One region of the Companilactobacillus sp. genome, then DNA from elsewhere that is predicted to be linked to it. Evidence: predicted binding sites of a transcription regulator. Region 1 holds the regulator's gene; each other region holds the start of a gene.

The links. The regulator Rex, encoded in region 1, represses fermentation and respiration genes when NADH is low (regulators of the CRP and FNR family bind a similar motif). The targets are predictions, from matches to a motif close to TTGTGAANTANTTCACAA.
Region 2: LKF16_RS03925 (BMC domain-containing protein) is a predicted target of Rex. The motif match lies at 1,770-1,787, and genes of this name have one in related genera.
Region 3: LKF16_RS09315 (zinc-dependent alcohol dehydrogenase family protein) is a predicted target of Rex. The motif match lies at 1,776-1,793, and genes of this name have one in related genera.

Annotation. Positions count from the first base shown of each region.
Region 1 covers NZ_JAKVLR010000001.1:2,545,644-2,548,929, reverse strand. Annotated here, with positions in the region: gene manA (mannose-6-phosphate isomerase, class I) at 177-1,145, opposite strand; gene LKF16_RS12215 (redox-sensing transcriptional repressor Rex) at 1,179-1,826, opposite strand; gene LKF16_RS12210 (ABC-F family ATP-binding cassette domain-containing protein) at 1,964-3,286, shown strand, end outside.
Region 2 covers NZ_JAKVLR010000001.1:765,977-769,262, forward strand. Annotated here, with positions in the region: gene LKF16_RS03915 (propanediol/glycerol family dehydratase large subunit) at 1-564, opposite strand, end outside; gene pduB (propanediol utilization microcompartment protein PduB) at 602-1,405, opposite strand; gene LKF16_RS03925 (BMC domain-containing protein) at 1,417-1,704, opposite strand; gene LKF16_RS03930 (NADPH-dependent FMN reductase) at 2,097-2,663, shown strand; gene LKF16_RS03935 (BMC domain-containing protein) at 2,656-3,006, shown strand; gene LKF16_RS03940 (DUF4430 domain-containing protein) at 3,026-3,286, shown strand, end outside.
Region 3 covers NZ_JAKVLR010000001.1:1,949,298-1,952,583, forward strand. Annotated here, with positions in the region: gene LKF16_RS09305 (MFS transporter) at 1-1,222, opposite strand, end outside; gene LKF16_RS09310 (nitroreductase family protein) at 1,300-1,758, opposite strand; gene LKF16_RS09315 (zinc-dependent alcohol dehydrogenase family protein) at 1,931-2,971, shown strand; gene LKF16_RS09320 (LysR family transcriptional regulator) at 3,021-3,286, opposite strand, start outside.

The sequences.
Region 1 (3,286 bases):
TAAAATCATTTTTAACAATTTTGAAACATTTTTGTAAAAAATAAATTGAATAAATAAGTCGTTATTTCTGTCGTTATAAAATGAAAATTATGTATTTTTATTCTGAAAACAAAAATTGGTATAGACAGGATAAGCCATAAAAAAAGGAGTTAAGATTTAGTCTTAACTCCTATAGTTTATTCCTCGCCTGATTCAGACGCAATAATATCAAGTTGACCATCAATCGTCCACTTACTTACTGTGGCTGGAATGATCAAATGTTGACCCTTGGCTAACTTATAATCGTTGCCATCAACAGTCAATAAACCGTTGCCGTCGATCACTGAAATCAAGGTATATTTACCGATCTCGTGATTGAATACAGCTGGTTCTTGAATTTGCCAGCGATAGACTGCAAAGTAAGGTGACATTGGAGGTTGAACGTAAGTTGTAAATTGGTTCTTACCTTCATCGCGCTTAATAATATTTAATTCAGGATCCTTATGAGGAACCATGATCGTATCTTCAGATTGTTTAATATGTAGCTCACGTTTCTTACCAGTACTTGCTTGAATACGGTCATAGTCATACAAACGATAAGTCGTATCGCTACTTTGTTGCGTTTCAAGCGCCATGATACCTTTGTTCAACGCATGAACAGTACCACTTGGGACGTAGAAGAAATCGCCAGTCTTCACTGGGACCTTGCGTAACAAATCATCCCAATCGCCTGATTCGATCATCTTGTCCAATTCAGCTTTAGTCTTTGCGTTGTGGCCATAAATCAAATATGATCCTGGTTCGGCATCAATAATGTACCAGCATTCTGTCTTACCTAATTCGTGCTCATGCTTTTCCGCATATTCGTTATCAGGATGCACTTGAACTGACAAACTAGCTTCAGCATCTAAGATCTTAGTTAACAATGGGAACACTTTACCCTTGGGATCACCGAATAATTCCTTGTGATCATTCCAGAGGTCATCTAAGTATTGACCCGCAAATTCTCCATTTTCAACTTGAGAACGTCCATGTGGATGTCCAGAAATTGCCCAACATTCGCCAATATCACCATCAGGAATATCATAGCCAAAAGCTGTTTGGAGTTTACGGCCTCCCCAGATTTTCTCATGAAATACAGGTTTTAAAAATAATGGTTCACTCATTATATATAATCCCTCACTATTCAAAAAATAGAACTATTCTGCTTCTTTAGCGTCACGATCGCGATCCAAGAAGAAGATCAATGTTTGCAATTCGTTAGCCAAGTCAACGTAATGTACACGGATTGAGCTAGGTACATTAATAATGACCGGTGTAAAGTTCAAGATACCTCTAACGCCTGCTTTAGCTAATTCGTCTGCAGTAGTTTGTGCTGCATTAGATGAAACTGTTAAAATAACTACATCGATCTGTTGAAGACTCAATTGTTCTTTGATCTCACTAATGTCATATACTGGAACGCCACTCTTAACTGTACCGACGATTGACTTGTCGATATCAAAAGCAGCTGCGATACGAACGTTATTAGTTCTTGAGAAGTTATAATTTAACAAAGCATTACCCAAGTTACCAACACCGACTAGCGCTACGTTAGTACGCTTGTCTTGGTTAAGTAACTTCTTGAAAAATGCGACTAATTCATTAACGTCATATCCATAACCACGCTTACCTAAAGCGCCGAGATATGAGAAGTCACGACGAATCGTTGCACTATCAATTTTGATACCATCTGACAATTCGCCAGAAGAAATCTTTTGAGTACCTTCATCTTTTAAGAATTGAAAATATCTATAATATATTGGCAACCTTTTGATTGTTGCGTTTGGAACTGTTGTTTTTGTCATAATCCACCACCATGTGCGTGTTTTCACTATTTAAAATAATATACAAAACTTGTGAAAAAAACAATACTTTCGCTCAAAAAGCCATGAAAATAACAAAATTCATAGTATAATTTGTGAATATGCAAAGGAGTTTTATATTGATATTATTACAAGCTCAAAATATTACAAAAAATTTTGGAACAAAAAAACTTTTTTCCAATGTCAGTTTTGAAGTCCAAGACAATAGTCGAATTGGTCTAGTTGGAAGAAACGGCGTTGGTAAATCAACTTTACTTAAAATTATCTCTGATCAAGAGAGTTACAATTCTGGAAATATTGCTTTAAAAAAAGACACAAATATTGGCTATTTAGCCCAGGATTCAGGATTAAATACCGAAAATGAAATTTTTTCCGAGATGGAGGCCGTTTTTAACTACCTCAAAAAGGACGAAAAGCAGATGCATTCGCTCGAAGAAAAATTAGCCGACCCATCCGTTGACGATTACGACCAAATTTTAAAGCAGTACGATCAGCTACAAAATAAGTTCCGTCAGGAAAACGGCTACGGCTATCAATCAGAAATTCGGAGTGTCCTAGCTGGATTTGGCTTTGATGAGTCTGTATGGCACGATAAAGTCTCAACATTATCAGGTGGCGAGCGTTCACGTCTGGCAATGGCCAAAATGCTTTTGGAACATCACGAGATTCTTCTACTTGATGAGCCAACGAACCATTTGGACATCGAAACTGTCGAGTGGCTAGAAGGATATCTCAAGAATTATCGTGGCGCACTCGTGATCGTATCCCATGATCAGTATTTCCTCGACAAAGTTGCGACCGAAATCGTTGAGATAAACCAACATTCAGCCACGCATTATTCCGGAAACTATACTTTTTACCTTCAAGAAAAGAAACGTAATCAAGCTGTTGAGTGGAAACATTATGAAGAACAGCAAGCTGAGATCAAGAAGACCGAAGAGTATATTCAAAAAAATATCGTCCGTGCTTCGACTACTAAGATGGCTCAGAGTCGCCGTAAGAAGTTGGAAAAGATGGACGTCATGGACAAGCCTGGCAGCGACCAAGGTTCAGCTCACTTCTCATTTGAGATCGATAAGGAAAGCGGCAACGACGTCCTGCTAGTCAAAGACGTTGCCATTGGCTACGAGAAAGATCAAGTGATGTCTTCGCCAATTAACCTCGATGTTAAAAAAGGCGAACGTGTCGGGATTATCGGCCCTAACGGTATCGGTAAATCTACCCTTTTGAAATCTTTATTGAATAAAACGCCACTGCTTGCTGGTACTTATCAATTCGGTGCCAACGTTCAAACTGGTTATTACGACCAGGATCTAAAGGACCTCGATCCGAAAAAAGATGTCTTGCATGAAATTTGGGACCGTCATCCCCTACTCGATGAACAAGTGATCAGAAATATCCTAGGTTCTTTTCTATTCAGTGGCGACGATGTCTTAAAACCA
Region 2 (3,286 bases), 1.8 Mb from region 1:
CATGATTGAAATGGCATTTAATGGTGCGTAACGAGCAACGGCTGTTGTTGTTTCTTGTTCAGGAAAACCTCTCAAGGCTGCATCAGCAGCATCAGCAGCAATCAAAACAGGATTATCACGAATGTTTGTAACGTGTCCTTGTGTTGCTGGTGTCTTACGTGGACGCATCTTTTGAGTAGCCATCATCATTTCAACGAAATTAAGTTGTTCGATTACTTCGGCAGCCTTTGCAGGTGTAAATCCGGTAGTAATTGGGATGATCTTGTCACGAGTAACATTAGGATCGCACAACATGTTGGCGATCTTTTGTGAATCCATGGCAAGTACTTTTTCAGTTGTGTCTTTGTTGATTGAATGTTTAGCAATGAAGCTATCGATCAAATCGAAATCTTCTTTTTTCTTACCATCCAATTCAACAATTTCACCATTTTCAATTTTTACACTAGGTTTGGGATCGTAAGGTCCGTCCATTGCAACGAAACCTTCTTCAGGCCATTCATCAACGAAACCGTCTTCATGAACTGGTCTTTTTTCCAACTCCTCAAATCTCTTTTGTCTCTTCAAATTATCCACCTCACGTCTGGATATATTTTTTCGTTATTTAGATATATGAAGGATAATCATTTGTTGGTGTACCACCTAATTGGCTCAATAACTTGATACCAACTTCACGGGCAGAAAGAACTGCTTGTCTAACAGCTCCTGACTCACCAGAAATGTGTAGAATACCTTCGTTTGAAAAACTTGTTCCATGTGCAGGTGATGCAAATGAAAGTGCTTCAACATTAGCAGCTTTCATAGCAACATCGGCCATGACAACACCGATACCAGCTGGGGCACCAGCAATCAATCCGTAAGCCTTACCTTCGGGAGCTCCGAAAGCTAAGTTACATGCTTGACTTGCACGAGCTGTGTATTGTAATTCCAAGTGTCCTGCAGGAGTGTTATAAACATCCCCGAAGTGCTTTGGAACGTTCTTTAATGCGATATGTACGGCTTGACGAACGTCAGAAACGTCATCGCCACCGACAATGATCAAAGAACCATGTCCAGCTCCTCCTTTAGTATCACGAGGCATTTGAATACTAATAGCTTGTGTATTAGTACCCTTAACTGCTTCGTCCATTGACATAATTTGTGGTCCGCCACCGGTTCTTGCGGATAGAATACCGATTGATCTATATGGATGGTCAACATGAAGATTCTTCAATAATTCAGGATCAACATTTGCAATGGCCATTCCGATCGTATCTCCAATCGGTGCTGTTCCAATAAATTCTGTTACTCCATTAATAGATGAACTCAAGCGACTCACACCTACTTTCCGTTTGTTATCAACAACATTGTTTCTTAGGACCTGAGCTAGAACTTTTTCAACTAATTCATTTTCATCAGGCGTCTGCATTGATTAGTCTCCTATTTCTTTGCAGTTTCTAATGCGATTAGCTTATCAACATCTTCGTGTGGACGAGGAATTACGTAGTTAGATGTAACTTCGCCAATGTTTTCAGCGGCTGAAACACCTGCATCAACAGATGCGTTAACTGCACCAACATCACCACGAACCATGATTGTAACTAGTCCATGTCCAACTTTTTGTTCGCCAACTAGGGTTACGTTAGCTGCTTTGAGCATTGCATCAGCAGCTTCAATAGCTGGGACCAATCCTCTCGTTTCTACCAAACCTAAGGCTTCGAGTGCCATAATTAGTACCTCCATTAATTAAAAATTGAATACTCTTGTAGTATAAGATAAATTTTATGAAAAAGTTGTTACTTTTTTAACAAGGGCATGATATTGGAACTCCATTGATTTTTAATTTCACAATAATAATCCTGATGGAATACGGTTCCATTGCATTGTTATCACATATTTCACAATAGTGGGTGATGTAATATTCGACTAGATAATGAAAACCCTTGCAAAAAAAATTGATATTTTTGCAATTTCTTGTTGTTTTAACGCTTTCACGCTTGATATATCAACATTTACGGTGGTAGAGTAAAGAAAACTTTTTCAAGATATTGACCATCATGTACAATAATGTGACACTAAATATAATATGTGAAGTGACAAACAAAATAGGAGTGATCATCGTGAGTTTCAAGATCGTAGCCTTCTGTGGCAGTAGTAAGCCGGGTTCTTATAATCAATATTTGATAAATTTTCTTCGTAAAAAGTATATTAATGAAATGAATTTGCAAATTTTAGATATTGACGACCTACCATTTTTAAAATTTATGAAATATGAAGATTTTCCTTCCAAAGTGAAGTATATGTGCCAAAGCATTCAATCAGCAGATGGATTGGTAATCGCTACTCCGGAGATCAATCACGGGATGACGGCAAATGTTAAAAACGCCATCGATTGGTGTTCGATGGTCCCTCACCTGCTTTGGCATAAGCCGGTCATGCTAATGGGAGCTTCAACTGGTCCACTTGGAACTGTTCGTGCCCAAATGCAATTACGTCAAGTTTTAGAATCTCCCATGATCAATTCTCGAGTAACTCGTTCGATTGAATGTTTAGTAACTAACGCTCAAGATTTGTTCGATGAGAATGGAAATTTAACTTCACAAAAATCGATTGATGTTATGGATCAACAGTTCAACGAATTTAAACAATTAATCAATGAAAGAAATCAGGAACTTGCACATGAATGATGAAAAATTCCCTGAAAGAATAATCCAGGAATACGTTCCTGGTAAACAGATCACCTTGGCACACATTATGGCTAATCCTAATCCAGACTTATATGAAAAATTAGGTGCTTTGAACACGACTGATCCAATCGGAATCATTACGCTAACACCCGCTGAATCAACGATCATTGCAGGTGACATTGCGATTAAATCCGGCGATGTTAAAGTTGCCTTTTTAGACCGTTTTAGTGGCTCATTATTTTTAGTTGGCAGAATTGACGACCTTGAAACTTCTTTGCAGGCCGTTCTCGATTATTTTGAAAAGAGACTGAAATTTAGTGTTACAATGATTACCAGAAGTTAACAAAATTTGGGGGAAAATCATGAAAAAACTAGCTTCGTTTCTATTCGCATTTTTACTATTGATCGGACTTGCAGCTCCTGCTACAACAGCTCAAGCAAAGAGCAATAATAACAACATCAAAGTTACTTATACTTTGAAGAATAATAAGAAACAAATTGGCAAAAAGACTATCACTCTTAAGAAAAACGATTCTGTTATGAAGGGTCTTAAAAAGGGCTGGAAAGTATCAGAAAGCAAGGGTTATATCACTTCTATCGATGGTCACAAGCAAAACGACAAG
Region 3 (3,286 bases), 600 kb from region 1:
CACGGGCTAGAGCATTGATCGAGCCGGCAACGCCGAGGTCTTTAGTTTCAACGGCGCTCATGATCAAGGTGTTGTTAGGAGCCATGAAGACACCATTTCCTAAACCAACGAGTCCGATAAAGAACATAAATAGCCAAAGTGGCGTATCCAAGGTGGTGATCATGTAGCCAATCTGCGAAATTGAGATCATGATCAATCCTACGAATGTCAGCAAGTGACGTCCAATCTTATCTGACCAGCCACCGATAATTGGTGAAACGATACCTTGAATCAACGGCATGATCATCAAGGCATATCCGGCGTAGTTGGCTGCCATACCACGAGCATTTTCGAGATAAAATGGTGAAACTACGTTGAAGAAGAATCCGGTGATAAAAATCAATAAGGCACAGAAAATGTTGATTGAAAAGCCTAAATTTTTGAACAGCGATAGCGACAGAATTGGGTTATCGACATGGGTCTCGATGTAAATAAAGGTAATAATTGAAATCACAGCGATTGCAAAAAGTATTAATATACTAGGCTTGCCAAATCCAATCTCCTGACCTAGGAAGACGCCGATAAACAGCGATAGCATAAAAATCGCAAACATCGTCGAGCCAAGATGGTCGATTTTTTCATTAGCAACGCTGATGTCTTTGGGCAAGATGAATTGTCCAATAATTATTCCGATAATACCAATTGGAATATTGATCCAGAAAATGTAAGTCCAGTCTAAGTGGGCTAGGATGATACCGCCAAGACCAGGTCCGGCGATTGCACCTAAGGCAACGAAGGAACCAATCGTCCCAAGTGCCCGGCCACGTTCATTGAATGGAAAAATCTCGGTGATGATACCGTTGTTGGTACTCATCGTCATTGCCGCACCGATAGCCTGAATAGCACGGGCAATCAGCAAGGGGATAAGTCCTAAATTGATTCCACAAAGTAGTGAGCCGATGGTGAATAGGATCGCACCAAGTTTAAAAATTTTAATCTTACCAAAGTTGTCACCTAGTTTTCCAAATAGCAACAACAAGGCACATATGACGATCAGGTAGATCGACACGACCCATTCAGATTGGTTCATGGGTATCTTCATATCCTTGCTCATGACTGGCAAAGCAATGTTGACAATGCTTCCGTCAAGAACGGACATGAAGGTAAAAAGAGAAACAGCAAACATGATCCACCAACGATTTTTTTGAATCTTGGGATCATCTGTAAAAGAATTTTTTTTCATTTTAATACTCCTCGTCAATATTAAAAGTATAAAACAAAAAAACTGAATAAGTCATGAAAACTTATTCAGCAATTCAATTATTTAACGATATTAGTTTTGATGCGGTCATTGGGAATAGTGCGAGGTGCGAAATGTTGATCGGTTAATCCCAACGTTACGGCAAATACTGGGTCAAATCCATCAGGGATGACGCCTGAAGGAATCGAAGCTATTGAAGCCATATTAAAGTTTGAACCGATGCCTTCGTTTTCTGCTGCTAATTCGATGTTTTGTGCGATGGCTCCAGCAGAAACATATTCCATTTTACCTGGGTCTTGGACTGAAATTACGAGAACTGTTGATGCGTCATAAATGCCGTTCATCTGCGATAAGATCTTCGGATCTTGAATGGCAGTCAGACGGTAGTCGGTATAAGTTCCCATGCCAACTGGACCAGCATTAGCTGCCAAAATCAGCGTTTGTAGTTGTTCATCAGAAATTTGACCAGTATAGTGGCGAATGGCTTTTCGAGACTTGATCATATCTAAAGTTTCCATAATAGGTAGACCTCCAATTGTGTTCTTATTCACATGATAGTTCATTTCAAATATGAATGCATAGTAATTTCAAATGAGAAAATTTCCACTTGTTATATTCGAAAAATATTTCGATTTTTTAGATGAAATAATGAATTTATATAATAATTCTAATTTGAATGGAGATTTAACTATGAAAGCTGCAATATTTGTTGAACCTGGAAAAATGGAAATCAGAGAGGTTCCTAAGCCTACGATCCAAGAACCAGGAGATGCCATTATTCGAATAGTTCGAACTTGCGTCTGTGGATCTGACTTGTGGTGGTATCGTGGTATTTTACATCATGATCACAATGCCCAAGTTGGTCATGAAGCTATTGGCATTGTGGAGTCGGTCGGTTCAAGCGTTAAGGACATTAAGTCAGGTGACTTTGTAATTGCTCCATTTACTCACGGCTGTGGTAAATGTGCTGCCTGTAAAGCTGGATTTGATGGGAATTGTCCTTATTATAAAGTTGGTAGTGCAGAACAATATCAAGCGGAATTTTTACGTTATCCTCAAGCTGATTGGGCTTTAGTCAAAGTTCCTGGTAAACCACAAGATTATACCAGTGATATGCTGAACAACTTTTTAACATTAGCTGATGTTATGGCTACTGGGTATCATTCTGCCAGGACTGCTGAAGTTAAAGAAGGCGATACAGTCGTAGTCATGGGTGACGGCGCCGTTGGCTTATGCGGGATCATTTCTGCAAAACTCCGTCATGCTAAACGGATCATCGCGATGAGTAAACACCCTGATCGTCAAAAATTAGCCAAAGAATTCGGTGCCACAGATATCGTGCCAGAACGAGGCGATGACGCTGTGAAAAAAGTAATGGAGCTGACTGATATGGGTGCCGATGCTGTCCTAGAATGTGTTGGTACTAAGCTATCAATCGATACTGCCCTAAAAGTTGCTCGTCCTGGGGCAGTCGTTGGTCGTGTGGGAATTGCCCAAAAGCCAGTCATGGATACTAACGATTTGTTCTTCAATAATACTGGGTTGCGGGGCGGAATCGCTGCCGTAACCACATATGATAAGAAAATCCTACTAGATGCAGTCTTATCTAATCAGATCGATCCCGGTAAAGTATTTACAAAAGAGTTCGATCTAGAACATATTCAAGAAGCATACGAAGCAATGGATAAGCGTGAAGCAATTAAGTCACTGATCGTTATCAGCGACAAATAAATCAAATAAAGCCATAAAGACCTTAGTATAAAAAGTCTTTATGGCTTTATTAGTGCCAGTTGGCACTGATTTTTTCAATTGTTGGTTCAACGAGCTTCTTATTATCCTTCAAATATACAGCATAGAAGTCAACTTTACTTGCATCATCAGAAATCGCTACGTTGACACGATCATCGTCATTCAAAGACGGATGAAAATTTTCGAATCTAGTGATATTAGTACTGAAATATGGGAAATTCGAATATTTGGTTATCTCGTTAAATGAGTCCACTTGTGGCTGATACATGAACTTGGCATCGGGGATGTTTTGTTGAA